DNA from 4 places in the Caproicibacterium amylolyticum genome. Region 3 is predicted to be linked to each of the others. Evidence: predicted binding sites of a transcription regulator. Region 3 holds the regulator's gene; each other region holds the start of a gene.
The links. The regulator HrcA, encoded in region 3, represses chaperone genes, less so after heat shock. The targets are predictions, from matches to a motif close to TGTTAGCACTCNNNNNNNNNGAGTGCTAACA.

Region 1 (4,242 bases), 570 kb from region 3:
TCGGGATCAGGCCGGCATTAAAGTACATGGTAATCACAACAAAGCGATACCAAAGCTTTCTGTGCCACATTTTTTCCTGTGTAAACATAAAGCCTAAAAATGCGGAAGCCAATACGGTCAGCACCGTGCCGATAACCGTTCTGGCTATCGTGACCAGCGCAGCCAGCGGCAGACCGTTCAGCTGCAGTACATCAATGTAATTCTGAAAGTGTATGTTCTTTGGCAGAAAATTGACTGCACCGTTTGCACTCAAGTCATTTGCACTGATTGTATTGATAATCAAGTAATAAAACGGATAAGCACAGATGAGCATCAGAATCCCGAAAATTATGTAATTTACTATATTAAAAGCAACCGTTCCTTTTTCCACATGCTTTTTCTTTTTAATTGAAGTCAAGGTTTTTCTCTCCTTTCCGTTTGTCAGACAATCGATGCGCCGCGCGTTTTCTTGGAAACAAAGTTTACAAGAATCAGCAGTGAAACGCTGACAACGCTCTTGAGCATGCTGATTGCAGTGGCAAGCGACAAACTGTTTCCGGTCATGCCGATATTGTAAACGTACAAATCAAGCACCTGAATATGGGTCTTGTTGAATGCGTTCTGGAACACAAAGTATTGATCCATGCCGTTGTTCAAGAAGTTTGCAACAGAAAGCATCAGCAGAACGAAGAAAGTAGGCATCAGCGCCGGAATCGTGATATTGCGAATCAGCTGTCCGCGGTTAGCACCGTCCACACGTGCCGCTTCATACAAAGACGGGTCGATGCTGGTAATGGAAGCTAAGTACATAATCGCGTTCCAGCCAAGGCACTTCCAGGTGTTCCAGAACAGCATCCACAGGTAGGTGTGCGAATCGCTGTCCAAAAACTTCATTGGCGCCGCTATGATTCCCGCCTGCTGCAGGACGGTGTTCACCATGCCGTTATTGGAAAACAGGCTGAATGCTACGGAGTACACCAACACCCAGCTGATGAAGTTCGGCAGCGTAGTCATAGTCTGTACCAGATTGCGGAACCACTTGCACTTAATTTCATTTAGGAATACCGCGAACAGCAGCGGCAGAATGGAAGTCGCAATGCCCAGCAGGCTCATGGCAAAGGTGTTCACCATGACCTGCACCAGCTGGCGAACCTGCGTTGGATTGGCAAACAGCGTCTGGAACCATTTGATGCCTACATAGCTGCACTGGTCCAGCCGCAGCGGCGGTTTGTAATCAAAGAAAGCATAAATCCATCCATGCAGCGGAAAATACGAAAAGAAAAATACCAGTACGAGGAACGGCAGCACGCATAAGAACAATTTTTTGCTCTCCCAGCTGCTTTTCTTCTTTTTTGTTCCCTGTTTAACGGGGACAGCCCCTTTGACCATTTTCGACCCCTCCAAAGACATTTTGCTGAAACATTTATTTCACTTTTTGTTCATGTTTATCATATCATGAGAATAATTTTACGAACACTGCTAAAATTACACCACAACACCATATCATTTTTGATGTTTTTAATAAAACTACACGCATTGTAAAATTTTTGCTGCACCATTTCTCAATTATTTACCTGAACTCACGCCAACTGCCTTTAACACTCCGAAAATAAAGAGAACACCGCCGCAGACTTTTTTTCTATCTGCGGCGGTGCTCTCTTTATTCTGGCCGAACAAGCTATTGATTATTGAATTGTAATTTGTTTCGGCAGCGGTTTTGTTTCTTCATTTTTCGGCATATGCATAGTCAGCACACCGTTTTCGAAGCTGGCGGTAATCTTCTCCGTATTAATACCGGAAATGTCAAATGAACGGCTCAAGCTGTTCATTCTGCGCTCACGGCGGATGTAGTTACCGGCATTGTCTTTCTGTTCGCTGTCCTCTTTGTGCTGTGCGGTCAGCGTCATGCAGTCATTTTCCACATTGACATTGATTTCCTCTTTACTGAAACCGGGCAGTTCTGCTTCCAGCACATATTGATTGCCCTCGTCACGGATATCTGTGCGGCAGGGTGCAAAACTGTTCTGAGTGGAATTGAAGAAGTCATCATCAAAGTGGTTAAAGAAATCAAACAGGCCAGCATTGCGATGCTCAAACGGGATTAAGTCAAACATGATGAAAACCTCCATTTTTCTGCCTGCCCTTCTGGGGCAGTACATGTATTTTATTTTGTCTTTCGGGTGCTTCCCTTTGACAATTCTTATATTACCCGTCGACTGTTAAAAATCATTGCATACTTTATGAACATATTTTAAATATTAGCAGTCTTTATATTAGAGTGCTAATATTCGTCCTTTTTCATTTTTAGCTTTTCTCTATTCCTTCTTTACTTCTGCGAACTTAATTTATACACTGCCGAAATCCAATTGAAAGCACGTCAGGCCATACTTCCCCTTATATAGTACCAATATGCAGCCCGCATTCACCGCTAAACTGCTGAGTCTGCCCATACTCTGCCTATTGTCGCAAGCCACCTTTTAATTTTCAACAGCAATATATACATCCATAAAAGAAACACTGTCTTCTTCATATACTTTTTCAAAACAAGGTAAAACTTCTTTTGTTTGCTTGTGCTGCAGGCCATTTACTTCCATATATCGCATAAGCGTTTTATATGCATTCGGAATCAAGGAGAACGGTGCGCTAAATGGTTCTTTTACTGTGATAACTGCATACTGCTGCTTTGCTTGCGTAATAATTTCCATATCTGCACAAGTTGTATCAAAATCCGACGGCAAGATGCATGCCGCTGCATAGCCATGCATATGGTACACATTAATTTGCTCCTGAGATGTAAATGGAAAATCCCATCCGATAATTTCCGGCTGTTTTATCCCGCAGGAAATTGCCCAATCGTTCACATGCTTTATTGCATCATCTTCAGGCGCTCCGCTGATTACAGCGTACCTGACATATTGCATCGGCGGTAATTCTTCTACACAAATATTCGTGTATGCATCACTACCCGAATTCATATTTTCCCGTAACAGTTCATCTAAAGAGCAAGAGAATAGTTTGCATAGTGCAATAGCTGTTTCCATTTCAGGGAAGGCCGAATCTATTTCCCATTTTGATATCGTCTGCCGAGATACCCCCATCTTCTCTGCTAATTTCTCTTGTGTCATCCCGTCATGCATTTTTCTGAGGAACTGCAAATTCTGTCCAAAGCTCATTTCATGATTCTCCTTTGCATTTGATGAACACATTATGACAGATAAAAAACTATAAGTACACCAATTTGCATTTTCTCTTTTTACAATGTATGCAACCTGAAGTTGCATACATTGCGTGTGTTTATCAATGAGCACAGAATATATAAATAATCCGGCTCAGGATTTCGTGTATGGTAAAGATAATACAGAATGCAAATTGCCCTTTGCTGTTATATGTCATACAACCGTGTTCATCACGGACAATCGATTTACAAAGTCGAAACTTATTTTTCTAATTCTATAAATAAATACATTGGTATTTTTTTAAGCCAGGCAACTCTTGGCGACTTTTGAACCTGTTCTTTTGTCGGAACAGGTTCATTCATGTCAGTTATCTTGAAATTGTTTCCGACAAAAGCCTTCACATAATCCGACAGCGTTCTATGCCTGTAAATAACCGGATCTTTCATTCCTTTGATTTCTCCAACCCATTTTTCAGGATTGTGGTAATCAGAAATGAGCACTTGAATGCTTCCATTGTTTTTTAGCCACGCGGTTTCTTTCCCCTTGAAGCATGGATGCAGAATTGAAATAAAAACAGTTCCCTTTGGCTTTAAGACGCGGTGAATTTCCTTTAAGGTCCCATCCAGGTCTTCAACATCCATCAACATCATTGAACAGAGAACCAAATCGTAATAATTCTTCTGAATACCATTCAGGGCATTTGCGTTTATGACATGATGGTCAATCCTTAAACCCTCTTCCTCCGCCTTGTTCTTTGCATACCCGACCATATCTTCCGAACAATCGGCCGATGTAAGGAATGCGCCTTTATGTGCCAATGCTCTTGAATAGCCGCCATCTCCGCACCCTAAATCAAGAATGTGTTTCCCCTTCACATCTCCCAATTTTTCTAGTGTATATGGCATTATGTAATACATTCTGAAATCATTCGTCTGTGCAATATTGATCCATTCATTAATATTTGCCTGATTCCAGCATTCGGTTGAACTATCTTTTATCATTTTTTGTTTCCTCACGAATTCATAAAGCCGCTTACAAAGCTCAAAGGACATATCTTTCTCTGTCCGGACTGATGGAATGCGTTCAA
Region 2 (4,242 bases), 840 kb from region 3:
GCAAAATTATGGAGCCGACAGCACCGGAAATCAATGCAGTGACGATTATTGTGTTGATTCTTTCCATCCTGGCAAAGCTTTGGCAGTCACTGTTTTACCGGAATATCGGCAGACGCATTGAATCCGGTACGCTGTTTGCTACTGCAGCAGACAGCAGGAACGATGTAATTGCAACGTCTGTCATTTTGTTGGGTATGATTATTACAACGACCACTGGCTTCAATCTGGATGGTTTCATGGGCCTTGCAGTGGCAATACTGATTATCGTAACCGGCATCAAACTCATTAAAGAAACCAGCGACCCTTTGCTGGGGCAGGCGCCCGATAAAGAAATGGTAGATAAAATTTATGATGCGGTCAAAGCGCATGACGGGATTTTAGGTGCACACGACCTGACAGTGCACAATTATGGGCCGGACCGCTGGTTCGCTTCCGTTCACTGTGAGGTGGATGCACACCAAGATGTGCTGGTAAGCCACGACCTGATTGATAACATTGAGCGCACGGTTGGCCCGCAGCTTGGTATTCAGCTAGTCATTCATATGGATCCGGTCATTACGGATGATCCCAAAACGAATGAGTTAAACCGGCAGGTAAATGATATGGTACGGGCGGTGGAGCCGAGGGCAACGGTGCATGACTTCCGCGTGGTTTGGGGGCCGACGCACAGCAACCTGATTTTTGATGTATGTGTGCCGTTTTCCTGTAAGCTGACGAATGAGGAGCTTAACTCCCGCATCAAGATGGGGGTAAAGGCGCTCGGAGAAAACTATTATTCAGTGGTTACAGTTGACCGTGACTACGTGTCAGAGGATTTTGCAGGCACACAGAATCAATAAAATTTCTTTTGTGTACAGGGATAAAGTTCGGTGAATATACACAATTACGAAGAGCAAGTCGTTTTTGGTATAATAAAATATACAGCGTGCAGCGAAAAACGTAAGTCCAGTTGTTTTTCACTGCGCGCTATTTTTAACGAATTCTTTGGAGGGAAAGAAATGCCAAAAACGAAATTTCAGGACGCCGTGTTCTCTGTGATGATGGTCTGCGTGATGGTCTACGCAATGGAAGTCTACAATATTGCACTGACGAATGGAGGTATGACAAATGCAGCCTTCCTGCAGGCGCTGAAAGATTTGCCGATGATGGCAGTTATAGCACTGGTACTGGAAAAATTGATTGCGGGTCGTTTTGCGCTAAAGCTTGCGGCTAAGCTTTTTACGCCCGGCGAGGGAAAACCAATTTTTTTCATACTGGCAATGGGTGCCTTTACCGTATGCATGATGTGTCCGATGATGAGCTGTGTGGCAACTCTGCTGTACAAACACGCAGGCAGCCAGTTTGTGGCTGCTTGGGTGCAAACGGCGGCAACGAACTTTCTAATGGCGCTGTGCTGGCAAATCTTTTTTGCCGGCCCGCTGGTGCGCTTTCTGTTTCGGCATCTGTTCCGCAAACAGATGGAAACGGACGGTACAGCAGTGGATGGGCAGCAGGCAGCTGCGTAAACCAGAAGCTTGGCAGATTTGCCGAGCTTTTTTCTTTTTACGCGACTTTTAATATTCACAATTTGTTTATTGCATTTTTTGCGCGAATGCGTTACAATGCTTTTAGCACTTGAAACGATAGAGTGCTAAATTTCAAAATTAGAGGCGGTTGTTGCAATGAAACAGTTCCAGGCAGAGTCAAAACGTCTTTTGGACTTAATGATTAATTCTATCTACACGCATAAGGAAATTTTTATGCGCGAGCTGATTAGCAACGCAAGCGATGCAATCGACAAATTGTACTACAAGTCTTTGCAGGAGGACGACACCGGCCTTTCCCGCGACGATTTTGCGATTCAGCTGACACTGGACAAAGAAAACCGTAAGATTGTGATTGAAGATAACGGCTGCGGCATGACTAAGGAGGAACTGGAAAAGAATCTGGGTACGATTGCAAAGTCCGGTTCCCTCAGCTTTAAGCAGGAAAATGAGAAAAAAGAAAATATCGATATTATCGGTCAGTTCGGCGTGGGCTTTTACGCAGCGTTCATGGTTGCAAAGCATGTGACTGTGGAAAGCAAAGCTTACGGCAGCGATGAGGCGTGGTGCTGGCAGAGCAGCGGTGCAGAGGGCTACACCGTTGATACCTGCGAAAAGGACAGCCACGGCACTAAAATCACGCTGGAAGTCAAGGACAATACCAATGACGATAATTATGATACCTACCTTGACCAGTACACCATTCAGAACTTGGTGAAAAAGTACAGCGACTATATCCGCTATCCTATCCGGATGGAAATGCACAAGAGCCGCCAGAAGCCGAAGCCGGAAAATGCTCCGGAGGATTACAAGCCGGAGTACGAGGATTACACCGAAAATGAAACACTCAACTCCATGGTTCCGCTCTGGCGCAAAAATAAGAACGAAATCAAAGAGGACGAGTACAACGATTTCTATAAGAGCAAATTTGGTGACTATGAGAACCCGCTGAAAGTGATTCACAGTTCTACCGAGGGTGTTTCCACTTACAATGCACTGCTCTTTATTCCGTCCCACGCAAGTTATGACTACTACACGAAGGACTTCGAAAAGGGCCTGCAGCTGTACAGCAACGGTGTGCTGATTATGGACAAGTGTGCGGATTTGCTGCCGGATTACTTCAGCTTTGTGCGCGGCCTTGTGGACAGCCAGGATTTGAACCTGAACATTTCTCGTGAAATGCTGCAGCATGACCGCCAACTGCACATCATTGCCGGCCGGCTTGAAAAGAAAATTAAGTCCGAGCTGGAAAGCATGCTGAAGAATGACCGTGAAAAGTACGAGCAGTTCTTTAAGGCATTCGGCCTGCAGCTGAAGTATGGTGTTTACAGCGACTTTGGTCAGCATAAGGATTTGCTGCAGGATCTGCTGCTGTTCCATTCCAGCAAAGAAAAGAAGCTGGTCACACTCAAAGAATATGTGGAGGGTATGAAAGAGGAGCAGAAGTTCATCTACTATGCAGCCGGCGAATCTGTTTCCAAGATTGATATGCTGCCGCAGACAGAAGCTTTGAAGGACAAGGGCTACGAAATCCTGTATTTGACAGACAATGTAGACGAGTTTGCTCTGCGGATTATGCACAGCTACAGTGAAAAGGAATTCAAGTCTGTTTCGGATGACGACCTTGGTTTGGAAACCGAGGAGGAAAAGGAAGCCGCAAAGAAAAAAGTTGAGGAAAACAAAGATATGCTCAACTTCATGAAGGATTCTTTGAACGGACAGGTCAAGCAGGTTATCCTTTCCACAAAGCTCAAGAGCCACCCGGTCTGCCTTTCCACGGACGGTGCACTGTCCATTGAAATGGAAAAAGTTCTTAACGCGATGCCAAACGGCAATGAAGAACAGGTAAAGGCGCAGCGTGTGCTGGAAATCAATGCAAACCACCCGATTTTCCAGAAGCTGACGGCACTTTATAAGTTGGATCAGGAGAAACTCAAGCAGTACACAAACCTGCTGTATACACAGGCGCTGTTGATTGAGGGCGTTTCCATTGATGATCCGGTTGCGTTCAGCAATCAGATTTGCAAACTGATGGTGGAAGATTAAAAGCTGCTGATACGAAAAAGCCATCGAAAGCGTTGCCATACAATCATAAAGCACCTCTTTACAAGCATCCATTCGTAAAGAGGTGCTTTTTTGATTTGTGTTGTTCGTATTGAAACCACAGGGCTTAGATTTGGAAATTATTTCAAAGCACATATTTTGGTAGACATTTCCACGGTACTGCCTTATAATAAAATCAAAATACTGTGAAAAGTATGAAAGACTGTAGCTTTCGAAATTGGAAAGGGGCGAGAAATTATGAAAAGCGTAAAACGACTATTGTGTGCACTCTTGGGGCTTAGCATGGCGGTAGGTGTCTGCGTAGTGCCGACCACAGCGGCCAGCCCGCAGCTTTATTCAGACACGACTTATGATATGCAGCGGGCAGTTGGGGAAAAATACTGCTTTTATGTACGTACCAACAGCGGGGAACCGCTTGCTTACACGGTCGGCAACGGCAAAGTGCTGCAGACTAAGCAGGAGTTCAGCACATTTGGCAAGCAGGTCGAAACGCTGGACGGCGCGGAATCACAGGAATTCTGGCTTTCCTTTACTTGCGTTGGGGAGGGCGAAACCGGTGTTTATGTGACACAGAGCGGAAACACGACCTGCCTGTTTAAAGTCAAAGTCAGCAATCAGACTATTTCCATGAAGCAGGCGGTAGGGACAAACGCGT
Region 3 (4,242 bases):
GCGGTGGAGAAGACCTGGCTCTTCTTGGTCGGGATGGTGGTGTTGCGCTCAATGACTTTTGTCATTACACCGCCCATGGTTTCAACGCCCAGAGAAAGCGGAGTAACATCCAGTAGCAGCAGGCCTTCCACTTCGCCGCCAAGTACACCGGCCTGCAGTGCAGCGCCGATTGCAACGCATTCATCCGGGTTGATGCCCTTGAAGGGGTCTTTTCCGGTTGCTTTCTTAACTGCATCCTGTACAGCAGGCATGCGGGAGGAGCCGCCAACCATCAGTACTTTGTTGATTTCGTTGAAGGAAAGTCCTGCGTCCTTCATTGCCTGCTGTACCGGGCCCATAGTCTTTTCCACGAGGTCTGCGGTCAGTTCGTCAAACTTTGCGCGGGTCAGGGTCAGGTCCAGGTGCTTCGGGCCGGTTGCGTCCGCGGTAATAAACGGCAGATTAATCTGTGTGCTGGTCATGCCGGAAAGTTCAATCTTCGCTTTTTCAGCTGCTTCTTTCAGGCGCTGAACCGCCATCTTGTCGCCGGAAAGGTCAATGCCGTTTTCTTTCTTGAATTCGCCGACCATCCAGTCCATCACGCGCTTATCGAAATCATCGCCGCCCAAACGGTTGTTGCCCGCGGTAGCCAAAACTTCCTGTACGCCGTCGCCCATTTCAATGATGGAAACATCGAATGTGCCGCCGCCAAGGTCGTAAACCATAACTTTTTGCTCTTCGCCCTTGTCAATGCCATAGGACAGAGCCGCGGCAGTCGGTTCGTTGATGATACGCTTTACATCCAGACCCGCAATCTTGCCGGCGTCCTTGGTTGCCTGACGCTGAGAGTCCGTGAAGTATGCAGGAACTGTAATAACCGCGCTGGAAACCGGCTCGCCCAAGTAAGCTTCTGCGTCTGCCTTCAGCTTCTGCAGAATCATGGCGCTAATTTCCTGCGGAGTGTACTGTTTGTCGTCAATTTTTACTTTAAAGTCAGAACCCATTTCACGCTTAATGGAAATAACGGTGCGCTCCGGATTTGCGATTGCCTGGCGCTTTGCCGCCTGACCAACAATACGCTCGCCGTCTTTCTTAAATGCAACCACAGAGGGGGTTGTGCGTGCACCCTCCGCGTTTGCAATAACGACCGGCTCGCCGCCCTCAATGACCGCAACGCAGGAGTTGGTTGTACCAAGGTCAATACCAATAGTTTTACTCATAGTTCGTACCTCCATTTTATTTTCAAAGTTTATTATTTCATGAAAAGAAGAGCGACTTGGAAAACTGGGCTGCTAGTTCGCAACCTGCACCATTGCGTGGCGCACCACCTTTTCGCCCAGCAGGTAGCCCTTTTGATAAACCTCTGCAATTACATTTTCGCCTAAATCTTCACTTTCTATGTGCGAAACTGCATTGTGGAACTGCGCATCAAACGGCTCGCCTTTTTCACCCATCGGCTTAACACCCAGCTTTTCCAGCGCTGCCGCCATCTGTTTCTCCACCATTTCAACACCTTTGCGCAGGTCTTCCACGGAGCAGTCTGCCTGGCTCAGCGCACGTTCCAAATTATCCGCCACCGGCAGGAACTCCTGCACCGCGTCCGCTGTTGCATTGGCATACAGCGCATTTTTTTCGCGCTCCGTACGCTTTCGGAAGTTGTCGTATTCTGCCGCGGTGCGCATCAGCAGATCTTTCTGTTTTGCTGCTTCCGACTTTGCAGCTTCCAAATCTTCTTTCAGTAAGTCTTCCTGTGATTTTTTCTTAGCCTTTTTTTCTTTTTTGTCCGCTTTCTTTTCTTCTTTTTGGGGCTGTTCCGTTTCCGGTGCGGCTTTGGCCTGTGCCTGTTCGGCAGTTTCCTTTTCCGTATCTTCTGTTTCTTTCTTTTCCTCGGTATTCAAAATTACACGTACCCCCTTTTCTTTTACAAGGTATATCGTAAGCGAAATCGCTTATAATCCATCTTTCTGCTACTGCAGGTCAATTAATTCTGTGAGCATTCTTCCCACACTGCGTGCCAGATAATCAAGGCTGCCAATCAGCTTCGGATAATCCATCCGCATCGGCCCCAGCACCGCAATGGCACCGGCGTCCTGCCCACGCACCGCATAGTGTGCGGTAATCAGGCCGGTATCCCGCAGTGCGGAAACACCGCTTTCCTGTCCGATGCAGACCCGCGTTCCTGCGCGTTCCAGCAGACGGTAAACCTCCTGCGGGCGGGAAAGATAGCGCATCATGCGGCGCAGGTTTTCCGCGTTGAACTCCGGGAAGAACAGCAGGTTGGTCTGCCCGTCCATACGCACATCGCTGCCCATTGCTTCGCGGGCAACGTCCTGCAGTGCCATCAGCGCACTGCTCATCAGCAGCGCCGCCTCTCCCATTGCCGCGCCCATGGTCTGGATATACGCCGGTGTAATGCTGCGCACTGGCTTTCCTGCCAGGCTCTCGTTAAACACACGGAAAAACACACGCAGGATTTCCGGCGTCAGTTCAAAGTCGCAGTGAAATACGCGGCTGTGCATCGTGCCGGAGCTTGTCATTAAAATCACCATTGCGGTCCGGCGGCTGGTCTGTACAAACTGGATGCCCGCCACCGCCGCGCTGCTTCCGCTCGGCGTGGTGGTAATCGCTGCCATATGCGTCAGCCCCGCCAGTGTGCGTGCCACACCGTCCAGCAATTTTTCGGGGTCATAGGCGCTCGGCAGCAGCAGTGCGTCAATGAAATGCCGTTCCTCCGGCGTTACCGGCGTGGGTGCCATCAATTCGTCAAGATACATCCGGTAACCCTTTTCGCTGGGCACCCGTCCGGCGGAGGTATGCGGCTGGTCCAGCAGCCCAACTGCCGCGAGGTCGCTCATTTCGTTGCGTACTGTGGCACTGGATACGGAAAAGTCAAGGCAGTCACACAAAACCTTGCTGCCAACCGGTTCACCGGAAACGGTGTACAGTTCAATGATGGCTTTCAGGATTTTCTGCTTGCGCGGTGTCAGTTCCACATCCTCACCCCTTTTGCGTTAGCACTCTGTGTGCACGAGTGCTAACTACAGTTATAAATGTACCATTACTTTACCCCGCTGTCAATAGGCTAATTGTAAATACATTATGAATTTCCGCATTCTTCGGGCACTTTCAGCATCTCTGCAAGCAGTGCGTTGCTTACCAAAAAGCCCTTTCTGGTAAATCGAATGTACTCCCTTGTTACCTCTGTAAGTCCTGCCACAGTGTATTTTTCTGCAATCTGGCGCATTTCCGCAGGTATACCATGTTGAAATTGCTTTTGACACTCCGCTTCGGTCAGTCCCGCCGTCAGCCGCAGGCGCAGCATGGCATACTCCGTAAAGGAACCCGCCGGAATTTCTTCGTCTGTTTCCGGCAAAGGTGCTTCTCCATCTAAAAAACCTTTCAAGGAACGCGGCCAGTAAAAGCGCTTGCCGCAAAAATAGGAATGTGCCGCCGGGCCAAGGCCCAAATATGGTTTCAGTTCCCAGTATTTCAGGTTGTGCCGGCTCTCCATTCCCGGCAGCGCAAAGTTGCTGATTTCATACTGCTGCAATCCGCCTGCTTCCAGTTGTTCGCAGGCAGTTTCATATAGTGCCGCGGCCTCGTCCTCATCCGGCAGGCAGAGCACCTGCCGCTGCTGCCAAAAGGCGGTATGCTCCTCCACCCGCAGCAGATAAGCAGAGAGGTGCGTGACACCCGCATTCAGGCAGAAAGCAATGCTGTTTTGCAGGCTTGCTTCGGTCTGTCCCGGCACTGCCAGCATCAAGTCAAGCGAAACGTTGTCGATTCCGGCAGCGTGTGCGTCCTGCACTGCCTGTGCTGCTTCTGCCGCGGTGTGCCGCCGCCCCAGTACGCGCAGTTCCGCATCATCTGCGCTCTGCAGCCCAAGGGAAACACGATTCACGCCCGCCTGCTTTACCTGCCGGAATAGTTCTTTCAAGGACTTGTCCGGATTGGCCTCCATTGTAATTTCCGCGTTTTTCAAGCTGAAATTCTCCTGCGCGGCTGTTAAAATCCGGCATAGCCGCTCTGCCCCAAGCAAACTGGGCGTGCCGCCGCCGAAGTAAAGTGTATCCGCCTGCAATCCGGGGAATTCCATTTTGTATTTTTTTATTGCGATTATTATACTTTTTGTATAGTTATCCATGCTTTCTGCAGTCCCGCTCATAGAAAAAAAGTCGCAGTAAGGGCATTTCCCATCACAAAATGGCACATGAATATAAAGTCCGATTGGTTCCATTTGCCTGCACTCCTTTGTTTTAGCTG
Region 4 (4,242 bases), 820 kb from region 3:
CGCTGCAGGCTGCGTGCCTTGCTGATGGGCATGGCGCGCACTTTTTCCTGCAGTCTGGCCCATTCTTCCGGAGAGAAAACGAACAGACAGTGGTCAAGTCCCTTGGCAATGTAAAAACACTCCCCTAAATCCTCGCGGAATTTAGAAGGAACAATCACACGCCCTTTGGCGTCGATATTATGCTGGTATTCACCTATCAACATAATCGCTACCATCTGGAAAGTGTGGCACTTCCTTTGTCAAGTGCTCCACTTTCCACCACCTTTCACCACTGATGAGTTTATTATAATCCAAACTAGCTTTGATTGCAACGATTTTTTATAAATTATGTAAACTCTTTTATGTGTCCTTAGCATATCCGATAAAAAACGGTTTATTTCTGCAAATTTTTACTTTTCCCTATCTGGTGAAAAGTAAAAAAGAACCGCTGCATACACTTTCAGGGTGCATACAGTGGTTCTTTCACGTGCAATATTATAAATTAGCCGATAAAGTTCAAATTAGTACATACCGCCCATGCCCGGGTCAGCTGCCGGCGCTGCCGGTGCCTTCGGTTCCGGCTTATCTGCAACCAAAGACTCGGTAGTCAGAACGGTTTCTGCAACGGAAGCAGCATTCTGCAGAGCAGAACGAGTAACCTTGGTCGGATCAACAACACCGAACTCAATCATATCGCCGTACTCGTCGGTAGCTGCATTGTAACCGTAGCTGACTTTGCCTTCGGACTTAATGTGCTCCAGAATGACAGAGCCTTCTACACCTGCGTTTGCAGCAATCTGGCGTGCCGGCTCTTCCAGAGCTTTCAGCACGATGGCGATACCGGTCTTTTCGTCGCCCTCTTTGCCGTCCAGCAGCTTCTCAACTGCAGGAATTGCGTTTACCAGAGCGGTACCGCCGCCTGCAACAATGCCTTCCTCAACAGCAGCCTTTGTGGAGTTGAGTGCATCCTCAATGCGCATCTTCTTTTCTTTCATTTCGATTTCGGTTGCAGCGCCGACCTTGATGACAGCTACGCCGCCAGCCAGCTTTGCAAGGCGCTCCTGCAGCTTTTCACGGTCAAAGTCAGAAGTGGTTTCCGCAATCTGTGCACGAATCTGTGCAGTGCGGGCTTCAATGTCTTTCTTGTCGCCGTTGCCGTCAACAATGATGGTGTTCTCTTTGTCAATCTTGACCTGACGTGCACGGCCCAGCATATCCAGCTCAACGTCCTTGAACTCAACACCGAGGTCAGCGGTAATGACAGTGCCGCCTGTCAGAGCTGCGATGTCCTGCAGCATTTCCTTGCGGCGGTCACCAAATCCCGGAGCCTTAACAGCGCAGAAGTTCAAAGTGCCGCGCAGTTTGTTCAGCAGCAGGTTGGTCAAAGCATCGCCTTCAACATCATCCGCAATAATCAGGAATTTCTTGCCGGTGTTGACGATTTTTTCGAGCAGCGGCAGGATTTCCTGAAATGCGGAAACCTTCTTGTCAGTGATGATGATGTACGGATCATCCAACTCGCAGACCATCTTGTCTGTATCGGTCACGAGGTAAGGAGAAACATAGCCGCGGTCAAACATCATGCCTTCCACGACTTCGCTGTAGGTGTCAGCAGTCTTGGATTCTTCAATGGTGATAACACCATCGTTGGTGACCTTCTCCATTGCATCGGCAATCAAGTCGCCGACAAAGGAACTGGAAGAAGAAACAGTTGCAACACGGGCAATGTCCTCCTTGCCGCTGACAGTCTTGCTGTTCTTTTTAATCGCCTCAACTGCTGCATCAACTGCTTCCTGCATGCCGTTGCGCACGACCATCGGATTTGCACCGGCGGTCACGTTCTTCATACCCTCGCGGATAAGTGCCTGTGCCAGAACAGTAGCGGTTGTGGTGCCGTCGCCTGCAACGTCGTTTGTCTTAGTTGCAACTTCCTTAACCAGCTGTGCGCCCATGTTCTCATAGGGGTCTTCCAGTTCGATTTCCTTTGCAATGGTCACACCGTCGTTGGTGATGAGCGGAGCGCCGTACTTTTTGTCAAGCACAACGTTGCGGCCCTTAGGCCCCAGTGTGATTTTTACTGTATCAGAAAGTTGGTCAACACCCTTCATAAGTGCCTTGCGAGCGTCTTCACCATAAATGATCTGTTTCGCCATTATGAATTACCTCCAGTTACTTCTATCGCGCAAAAAGCGCTGCGAATATTTTAATTACTCAACTACCGCAAGGATGTCAGACTGACGAACAATGGTATAATCCTCGCCGTCCATCTTTACTTCTGTGCCGGAATATTTACTGGTCAGTACACGGTCGCCGACTTTCACGGTCATTTTAACTTCCTTGCCGTCTACTAGACCGCCGGGGCCAACTGCAATAACGTCTGCCACCTGGGGCTTTTCTTTTGCGGTACCGGTCAGCAGGATGCCGCTCTTTGTGGTTTCTTCCGCCGCTTCCATCTTAATCAGGATTCTGTCGGACAAAGGTTTGATTGTCATTGAAATACGTCCTCCTTTAGTTTATGTTGAATAATTCGCTATTTTGTTTAGCACTCTTTGTACCTGAGTGCTAAATCTTATTTTACCTATTTTTTCTGAAAAATCAAGTGCTTTTTTCGAAAATCTTCTGATTTCATAAATTATTTACATTTGAGCACTTTATTATTCCTTTTAAGAAACAAAATAGCACTCCAAATCCAGGAGTGCTATTTTGCTGCGCTTCATCTTGCTTATTTTTCTCTTGGCGCACGATAGAACATATACACCTGGCACTTGATCATACCGTTGTACAGCTTGCGGCGCTTGTCAGCACGGCGGCCAAAGCATTCTTCAAATGTTTCATCCGGACTGATAACCGTGTAATTCCACCCGTGACGCGCAGGGAAGACTTTGCCCATGGTGCGGTACAGTTCCTCTGCCTGTTTCAAGTCCAGCAACCGCTCACCGTACGGCGGGTTGCAGATTACACAGCCGTGCTCGGTTTCCGGCGCAAAGTCCGCAAGGTCTGCCTTGACGGCTTTAATATGAGAAATCACACCTGCCTTGCGGGCATTGTCCAGTGTCAAGTCAACCGCTGCGCCGTCAATGTCGCTGCCCCAGCCCATAAAAGCCGCGTCCCGAACAACAAAGCTAAGTGCGCGGTCTTTTTCCCGCTTCCACGTGTCTTCCGGTATCTGCGGCCAGAACTGTGCGGAAAAGCGGCGCTGCAGGCCCGGCGCCATATGCATGGCATACATTGCGGATTCGATCAGAAGCGTACCGGAGCCGCAGCAGGGGTCATACAGATTCGCATCTGTGCGCACCCGGGAAAGCGCTGCCAGCGCTGCCGCCAGCGTTTCCTTAATCGGCGCCTCCGCCGCGTTCTGCCGGTAGCCGCGTTTGTGCAGACCTGCACCGGAAGTGTCCAGCATCACGCTGACCTGATCCTTCATAATCAGGAACTGCACCTGATAAAGTTCCCCGCTTTCCGCAAACCAGCTCACGTGGTATTTCTGTTTCAGGCGCTCCACGATTGCTTTTTTAATGATTTTCTGGCAGTCCGGAATACTGTGCAGCTGTGAGGAAAGGGAACGTCCCTTTACCGGAAACGCGTCATCCTTACCAATCCAGCGTTCCCACGGCAGTGCTTTCACATTTTCAAAAAGCTGGTCAAAGGTGCGTGCCGGAAAAGTTCCCATCAGAACCTGTATGCGCTCTGCAAAGCGGGAACCAATATTTGCACGCGCCAGCATCTGCGGCGTGCCATCAAAAATAACGCGCCCGTTCTGCGCTTCCACATTTTGTGCGTCCATTTCCCGCAGTTCCTGTGCGACCAGTCCTTCCACACCAAGCAGGCATGGTGCAGCTAATTTAAAGTCTTCCATTTTTCCTCCTGTACACAGTAAGGGAGGCCGGTAAAGTTCCCGGCCCCCGAAAGTTAAACCTTATATTGTTCAGTCGTTGTCCTCCGGCTCAAGCAGGCCATAGTTTCCTGCCTTGCGGCGGTAAACGACGTTGATCTCTTCTGTTTCCACATTGCGGAACATGAAGAATTGATGTTCCAGCATATTCATCTGCAAAATTGCTTCCTCAACGCTCATTGGCTTAACAATGAAGTGTTTGGTACGCACCACCTTGTAGTCTTCCTCAGGTTCCTCATTTGCATTCACATATTCCTGCAAATACTGGTCAAGTGCAACGGAATGAATCTGTTTGTCAAGTTTTGCCTTATTCTTGCGAATCTGACGCCCAAGCGTGCTGACCACCTGGTCAAGCGCGTTGTTCATCTCTG

Region 1: the regulator HrcA is predicted to act here: its motif matches at 2,236-2,266, upstream of H6X83_RS10940 (Hsp20/alpha crystallin family protein).
Region 2: the regulator HrcA is predicted to act here: its motif matches at 1,606-1,636, upstream of htpG (molecular chaperone HtpG).
Region 4: the regulator HrcA is predicted to act here: its motif matches at 2,517-2,547, upstream of H6X83_RS03055 (co-chaperone GroES).

Annotation. Positions count from the first base shown of each region.
Region 1 covers NZ_CP060696.1:2,292,298-2,296,539, forward strand. The annotation lists gene H6X83_RS10930 (carbohydrate ABC transporter permease) at 1-397, opposite strand, end outside; gene H6X83_RS10935 (ABC transporter permease subunit) at 421-1,368, opposite strand; gene H6X83_RS10940 (Hsp20/alpha crystallin family protein) at 1,665-2,093, opposite strand; gene H6X83_RS10945 (helix-turn-helix domain-containing protein) at 2,457-3,152, opposite strand; gene H6X83_RS10950 (class I SAM-dependent methyltransferase) at 3,416-4,156, opposite strand.
Region 2 covers NZ_CP060696.1:702,527-706,768, forward strand. The annotation lists gene H6X83_RS03130 (cation diffusion facilitator family transporter) at 1-839, shown strand, start outside; gene H6X83_RS03135 (DUF2798 domain-containing protein) at 999-1,505, shown strand; gene htpG (molecular chaperone HtpG) at 1,662-3,569, shown strand; gene H6X83_RS03145 (hypothetical protein) at 3,825-4,242, shown strand, end outside.
Region 3 covers NZ_CP060696.1:2,860,376-2,864,617, forward strand. The annotation lists gene dnaK (molecular chaperone DnaK) at 1-1,199, opposite strand, end outside; gene grpE (nucleotide exchange factor GrpE) at 1,272-1,877, opposite strand; gene hrcA (heat-inducible transcriptional repressor HrcA) at 1,947-2,972, opposite strand; gene hemW (radical SAM family heme chaperone HemW) at 3,077-4,216, opposite strand.
Region 4 covers NZ_CP060696.1:683,558-687,799, reverse strand. The annotation lists gene mraZ (division/cell wall cluster transcriptional repressor MraZ) at 1-203, opposite strand, end outside; gene groL (chaperonin GroEL) at 501-2,132, opposite strand; gene H6X83_RS03055 (co-chaperone GroES) at 2,187-2,471, opposite strand; gene H6X83_RS03050 (THUMP domain-containing class I SAM-dependent RNA methyltransferase) at 2,702-3,835, opposite strand; gene hpf (ribosome hibernation-promoting factor, HPF/YfiA family) at 3,905-4,242, opposite strand, start outside.